DNA from 3 places in the Cupriavidus sp. R6-3 genome. Region 2 is predicted to be linked to each of the others. Evidence: predicted binding sites of a transcription regulator. Region 2 holds the regulator's gene; each other region holds the start of a gene.

Region 1 (2,262 bases), on a different contig from region 2:
GCCGATCTGTGGCCGGCCTGGCAGGCCGCCGCCGATCTCGCCATCGAGGGCGTGCGGCGCTGCTACGAGCGCGCCGGCGACGTGGCGCTGCTGCGGCTGCATGGCGACTGCCATCGCGGCAATCTGCTGTGGATCGAAGGGGATCAGGCCCGCGGCGGCAGCACGGGTCCGCATTTCGTCGATTTCGACGACAGCCGGACCGGCCCGGCGGTACAGGATCTGTGGATGCTGCTGGAGGGCGACCGCGCCTCGATGCAGAGCCAGCTGGCCGATATCGTGGCCGGCTACGAGGACTTCGCCGAATTCTCGACGCGCGAGCTGCATCTGGTCGAAGCCTTGCGCACCCTGCGTCTGCTGCACTACAGCGCCTGGCTGGCGAGCCGCTGGAACGATCCCGCGTTTCCGGCGGCGTTTCCGTGGTTCGGCACGGCGCGCTACTGGCAGGACCGCATCCTCGAATTGCGCGAGCAGATCGCGCTGATGGACGAGCCGCCGCTGTGGTCCAGCTGAACGGCTGATCGGGCAACTGTCCCGGGCGCCGCGGCAGCGCCCGGTCTTACTCCCACTTCTACCTTTGAATGGCCCCGCGTCGGGCCGTCAGGCCTTGTCCGGTGCCTTCACCAGGATGACCGGGCACGACGCGTGCGCCACCACGCGGCCCGCGACCGAGCCGAGCACCGCATCGAAGAACGATCCGCGGCCATGGGTGCCGATCACGATCGCATCGGCGTTCACCGATTTGGCCAGCGCCACGATCCGGTCCGGCGGAAAGCCGCTCAGCGCATGCTTTTCCACGCGCAGCTGCGCGGCGCCCAGGATGTCGCACACCGAGCGCATTGCCTTCTCGCTCTCTTCACGATGCCAGTCGTCGATCGCGTCCTTGCTGACGAAGGCGCGCACCTGTCCGGTGACCTCCGGGGCGACGTGCACCACATGCACGGTCACTTCGCCCTGCAGCAGCTTCCCTTCGACGATAAAGCGGGCGGCGGCGTCGCTGAAGGCGGAGCCGTCAGTGGCGAGCACGATATGGGTCATGGCGAGGGTTCTCCTATCACGGGCCTTGCAGGCGTTGTCGACGGCCAGGCGGTTCGGCGGCGCCTTGCCTAGCTGAATTCATGATGGCAGCTAGGCGGCGATCTCGCCATGATTCCGGTCAAAAACTCGGCACTTGGCCTACCTTCATGCCCGTCTCGGCACTTATTGCGACAGCAGCAGCCCCGTAAAGGTGACCAGCCAGCCACTGGCCAGGCAGGCGCCGATCCACGCCGCGACGATCAGTGCATTGTCTCGAAGGCTCATCGCTTGCTCCTTCATTCCTTCCTTCATCCCGTCCTTCATTCGCCGATCGGCGCCGGATAGTCGGCACGGGAGCGCGCGCCCTCGCTGAAGACGTCGTGCGTGCGGGCGCCCTCCGCGTAGACGTCGAAGGCGCGCGCGCCCTCGGCGAAGCGGTCCACCGCGCGGAAGGTGTAGCCATAGTCGTCGCCGGCATGCGACCCGCGCACCGGCGCGGCGAACACGCTGTTCAGCGACAGCAGGGCGGTACCGGCGATGGCAGCGCTGAGAACCAGGCGGGCGGTCGTGATCTTCATGATTTTCTCCAGTTGTTGAATTTTTGAGAATCGTTTTGCTTGGGGATGTCGTCAGCCGATGGGAGAAGAATAGGCTCACATCCCGGAGGCAACGCGCGACCGCCTCGTATCAGTTATTCAAAGTTTTTAACAATGCGCATGCTTGTGCGGGCCCGGCGTGGGCGCTGCTCACTCCGCGTGCCGGCGCGCATCGCATAGGCTGTTGCTCGCACTTTCGATTCGGAGGGCCGAAGTGCGTGCCGGGAACCGTCGTTCCTTGTCCATTTCCTTCATTTCCGGACGCCCCGCTTGATAGGCTTCGCTCTCCCCACGCAGACCAACCTTTCATTGCGCTTTATGGCCCACCAGTTCGATTCGCAACTCGACGTTTCCATTCTTTCCGTCCTGCTTGACGACGGCGGTCCCCGGCGCTGGATGAGCACCCAGGACGTGGCACGCGGCCTGACCGCCCTGGAGGTGGCCGACCCGCCCGCCGAGGTGCTGCAGCAGCGCCTGGTGCTGCTGGTCGCCGACGGCTCGGCCGAGTGCCGCGCGGAAGGGCGCGGCCTGATGTGGCGCCGCGCCGAATGTGCCGGCAAGGTGCTGGCCAACGCCGATACCTGGCTCAGCGACGAAGAGGCGCTCGCCCTGCAGGTGCTGAAGCGGTTCGCCGGCCGCCAGATCACTTCGG
Region 2 (2,262 bases):
TCCACCCGTTTCATCATTCCCGACCAACCTTGACGAGGCATCGACATGTCCCAATGCAAACCGTGGTGGAAGGAACCGTGGCCGTGGCTGCTGATCAGCGGCCCGGCGCTGGCGATGATGGGCTGCGCGGTGACGATCTGGGTCGCGATGCAGCACGCGGATCGGCCCATCGTCGACGGCGTGGTGCGTCAGGGGCTGGTGATCCGGCAGGCGGCGACGCCGGCGGGGGCGGTGACGCCGGCAGCTGCGATGGCGGCTGCAATGGCGCCTGCAACCGCGGCTGCAACGGCGGCCGCAACGGAGGCCGCATCGGAGGCTGCAACGGAGGCTGCAACGGCGGCCGCAACGGAGGCTGCAACGGAGGCCGCAACGACGGCCGCAGCGGCGGTCGCCACGCGGCACGCGCGCGACGCAGTGACTTCCCACGCGGTGGCGCGGCCATGAAGGCGCGCTGGCTGATGTGGGTGCTGTGGCCCGCCTTCGTCGGCGCGGCCGTGGCCTTCGTGCTGGTGTTCTCGCTGATCGATCCGCGCGAGCTGCGGGTCTTCGGACGGCCGCTCGAGCTGTCGCACGGCGCGGTCTATACGATCGGCTTCGCCGTCGCGTGGGCGGTGTGCGCGCTGTCCAGCGCGCTGACGCTCTGCATGCTGCCGGCGTCGATCCTGGCGCCGATGTCGTCGCCGATGTCGGCGGCCGACGAACTGGAGTAGGGCGATGGCGAAGCCGGCGATGCGAGCGAAGCGCGCAATGGGGGCAAAGCCGGCAACGGGGGCGAAGCCGGCAACGGGGGCGAAGCTGGCAACGGGGGCAAAGCTGGCAACGGAGGCAAAGCTGGCAATGGGGGCAAAGCGGGCAATGTGGGCGATGTGGGCAATGTGGCCAATGTGGGCGATGGCGGCCGCCAGCGCCATCGCCGCGCGGGCTTCAGCAGGCCGTCTTTCCCAGCAGCTGGCGGATGCCGTCCATGTCGACCAGCTTGACGTGGCGCTGGCGGATCTGGATCAGCCCGGCTTCGGCGAAGCGCGAGAACAGGCGGCTGACGGTCTCGAGCTTCAGGCCCAGATAGCTGCCGATTTCTTCGCGGCTCATGCGCAGCACGAACTCGGACGGCGAATAGCCGCGTGCCGACAGGCGCTCGGACAGGCTGATCAGAAAGCCCGCCAGCCGCTCCTCGGCGCGCATCGAGCCCAGCGTGATCAGCATCATCTGGTCCTGCGTGATCTCCCGGCTCATCAGCCGCATGAACTGGTGCTGCAGCGACGGCAACGAGGCCGACAGCGTCTGGATCTCGTTGTAGCGCACTACGCAGACCTCGGTGTCTTCGAGCGCGGTCGCGTCCGACGCATGCCGCATCTCGGTCAGCCCATCGAAGCCGACCACTTCGCCCGGCAGATGAAAGCCCGTGATCTGCGCGCGGCCGTCTTCCATCGTCACGTGGGTCTTCAGCGTGCCGAAGCGGATCGCATAGACCGCGTCGAGGGGATCGCCGAGGCGATAGAGCGATTCGCCCTTGCGCACGCGCACGCGTTCCTGCACCAGCGTGTCCATCTTTTCGACGTCCTGCGCCGACATGCCGATCGGCAGGCACAGCTGCCCCAGCGAGCAGGTGGAGCAGCGGGTCGATTGGTCGTTGAGGGGGATGGCGTTCAGCAATTGGAATCCGCGCGAAAGGAGGGAGTTGCCATCGGCATCGCGATGGGCGTCAAGCGTGCGGGCATTCTACCGTGCTGCTCCCCGTCGAGGGGAGCGTGAGATGGCAATCGGCGTACTGGCAAGCGTGTTTCTGCTGGCGCTGTTGGGCGGTGTCCACTGTGCGGCGATGTGCGGCGGCATCGCGCTGGTGCTCGAAGGCGATGACGCGCGGCGGGCCGCGCCGGTGTCGTTGTACCGCAGCCGCGCGGCGTGGGTCCGCGAACTGCTGGTGCTGCATGCCGGGCGCCTGAGTGCGTACGCAATGCTCGGCGCCTTGCTCGGCGCGGTGGGCGCGACCGCGTGGAAGACGCAGTATCTGCCCGTGCAGCGCGCGCTGTTCGCGGTCGGCAGCGCCAGCCTGCTGCTTGCCGGACTATGGACGCTGGGCGGCGCGCAACTGGTGGGGAAGGCGCCGGGTGTGAACGCCGTGGCGCGGCGTCTGGCGGCAGCCTGGGCGCGTTGGGGCGGAAGGACCATCGCGCGGCAGGACGCGGGGCCGGTTCCGCACGGCACCAGCCGGCGTCTGCTGCGCCGCTATGCCGCCGGACTTGCGTGGGGACTGGTTCCCTG
Region 3 (2,262 bases), on a different contig from region 2:
CCCGAAAGCGGATTCGACAAGGAGTCCGAACCCGGCCGCCCCGCGATCACCCGGTCGTCCCGCAGATAGCGATCGAACACCATCGCCACGCGCCGCACCAGCAGGCGGCCCAGCGGCGTCACCTCGATCCGCGCGTCGGACAGCCGTACCAGCCCCTGCGCGGCCAGCGACGTAAGTTCCGCCCGCTCGGCGGCAAACTCGGCGTCGAAGTCGATGCCGTGCCGGCACGCGACCTCTGCGGTATCCAGTTCGCCATCGCACATCAGCGCACCGATGATGTCCTTGCGCACCCGGTCGTCGGCGTCGCAGACATGGCCGCGCAGCACCGGCAGCCTGCCGGCATCGAGCGCGCCGTAGTACGCGTCCAGCGTGCGGGCGTTCTGCACGTAGCGGCCGGCGACCGCGCCGATCGCCGAGATGCCAAAGCCGAGCTGGTCATGGCCGGCATGGGTCGCATAGCCCTGGAAGTTGCGCTGCAGCCGTCCCTCACGCTGGGCGCGGGCGAGCGCGTCGTCGGGCAGCGCGAAGTGATCCATGCCGATATGGACATAGCCGGCCGCGGTCAGCCGCTCGATGGCCGAGACCAGGATGTCCAGCTTTTCGCCGGCCGACGGCATCGCGGCCTCGTCGATCCGACGCTGCGGCTTGAAGACATGCGGCAGATGCGCGTAGCTGTACAGCGACAGGCGGTCGGGCCGCATCTCCAGCACCCGCTCGATGGTGGCGCCGAAGCGGGCCGCCGTCTGGTGCGGCAGGCCGTAGATCAGGTCCATGCTGATCGACAGGAAGCCGAGCCGTCGGGAAGCGGCGACCACGCGGCGCGTGTCCTCCACCGGCTGCACGCGATGGATCGCGGCCTGGACCTCGGGGTCGAAGTCCTGCACGCCTAGGCTGACGCGGTTGAAGCCGAGCTCGGCGAGCAGCGCCATCCGTTCGTCGTCGACGCGGCGCGGATCGATCTCGATCGAGTGCTCGCCGTCCGGCCGCAGATCGAAGTGCCGATGCAGCGCCGCCATGACCTGCCGCATTTCCCCGGGGTCGAGGAAGGTCGGCGTACCGCCGCCCCAGTGCGATTGCACGACGGCCCGGCGCTCGTCCAACCGGGCCGCCACCAGCGCCATCTCGCGCGCCAGGTAGCGAACGTAGCGCGCGCTGCGGCCGTGGTCGCGCGTGATGATCTTGTTGCAGCCGCAGTAGTAGCAGATGTTCTCGCAGAAGGGGATATGCAGATAGAGCGACAGCGGCGCGGCGGCGCCCCCTGCCCGGCAGTCGTCCAGCGCGGACAGATACCCCTCGTCGCCGAACCCCGCATCGAAGCGGTCGGCGGTCGGATACGAGGTGTAGCGCGGTCCGTTCACGTCGATGCGTTCCGCAAGCGCGCGGAAATCGGCGAGATCGCCGCGGCGGATGGCGGCATGCTGAGCGGCTGGGGAAGCGGCTTCGGCAGGGACTTCGGGAACGGCTTCGGAAGCGAAATGCGGAACGGTCGTTGCCATCGGCGGCCTTCTGAGGAATCCGCTTCGATGCTAGCCAGACCAGCGTGCGCAGGACTTGATCGACATCAAGGGCCGGCGATTCGGCTGTTCTCTCGGCGCTTCGGCGCCACGCGCCTGCGCCCTCAAAGTCCGATCGGCGATCCGCCACCGTAGCAGCCGGATGTTGCAGGCCCTGGCTGCCTTGTATCGACGCCGATACGAAGGGACGGGCGTACCCGGCGCTGCGCCTCAGCCCCTCAGCCCCCTCAGCCCCCTCAGCCCCCTCAGCCGCTTCAGCCGGTGGCGGCCTTGGTGCCGAGCAGCGCCTTCAGGCCCGCCAGCCGGTCCTTCGGGCTCATCGCCGGCGTCTCGTCCTTCGGTGCCGGGGCCTCCTCGAGCTTCATCTCGCCGATGAAGCGCGACGGCTGGCACGAGTAGGTGTCGCGCGCGCGCTTGCGCTTCTTGCACCAGCTGATATGCAGGCTGCGCTGCGCGCGCGTGATGCCGACATACATCAGGCGGCGCTCTTCCTCGATCTTCTCGTCGCTCAGGTCCTCGTCCTCGCGGCAATGCGGCAGGATGCCCTCCTCCACGCCGACCAGGAACACATGCGGATACTCGAGGCCCTTGGACGCGTGCAGCGTCGACAGCCGAACCGCGTCGGGATCTTCCTCGCGGCCTTCGAGCATGCTCATCAGCGCGACGGTCTGCGTCAGCTCCAGCAGGTTCTTGCCCTCGTCGCCAAATCCATCGGCGGTGTCGAAGCCGGTCGCCTCGCCATCGGCGG

Evidence for each region. Region 2 encodes FNR, which switches genes on or off when oxygen is low (the NO sensors DNR and NnrR bind a similar motif). Its sites were predicted from a motif close to TTGATNNNNATCAA; they were not measured.
Region 1: a site for FNR is predicted at 1,144-1,157, ahead of AC6EI8_RS10640 (universal stress protein). Genes of this name have one in related genera too.
Region 3: a site for FNR is predicted at 1,552-1,565, ahead of hemN (oxygen-independent coproporphyrinogen III oxidase). Genes of this name have one in related genera too.

What each region holds. Positions count from the first base shown of each region.
Region 1 covers NZ_JCBAJO010000047.1:685-2,946, forward strand. The annotation lists gene AC6EI8_RS10635 (serine/threonine protein kinase) at 1-510, shown strand, start outside; gene AC6EI8_RS10640 (universal stress protein) at 598-1,035, opposite strand; gene AC6EI8_RS10645 (hypothetical protein) at 1,335-1,592, opposite strand; gene AC6EI8_RS10650 (helix-turn-helix transcriptional regulator) at 2,007-2,262, shown strand, end outside.
Region 2 covers NZ_JCBAJO010000303.1:109-2,370, reverse strand. The annotation lists gene ccoG (cytochrome c oxidase accessory protein CcoG) at 1-33, shown strand, start outside; partial or broken gene AC6EI8_RS24430 (FixH family protein) at 46-234, shown strand; gene AC6EI8_RS24425 (hypothetical protein) at 441-710, shown strand; gene fnr (fumarate/nitrate reduction transcriptional regulator Fnr) at 925-1,653, opposite strand; partial or broken gene AC6EI8_RS24415 (sulfite exporter TauE/SafE family protein) at 1,754-2,262, shown strand, end outside.
Region 3 covers NZ_JCBAJO010000071.1:536-2,797, forward strand. The annotation lists gene hemN (oxygen-independent coproporphyrinogen III oxidase) at 1-1,496, opposite strand, end outside; gene AC6EI8_RS13175 (UvrD-helicase domain-containing protein) at 1,769-2,262, opposite strand, start outside.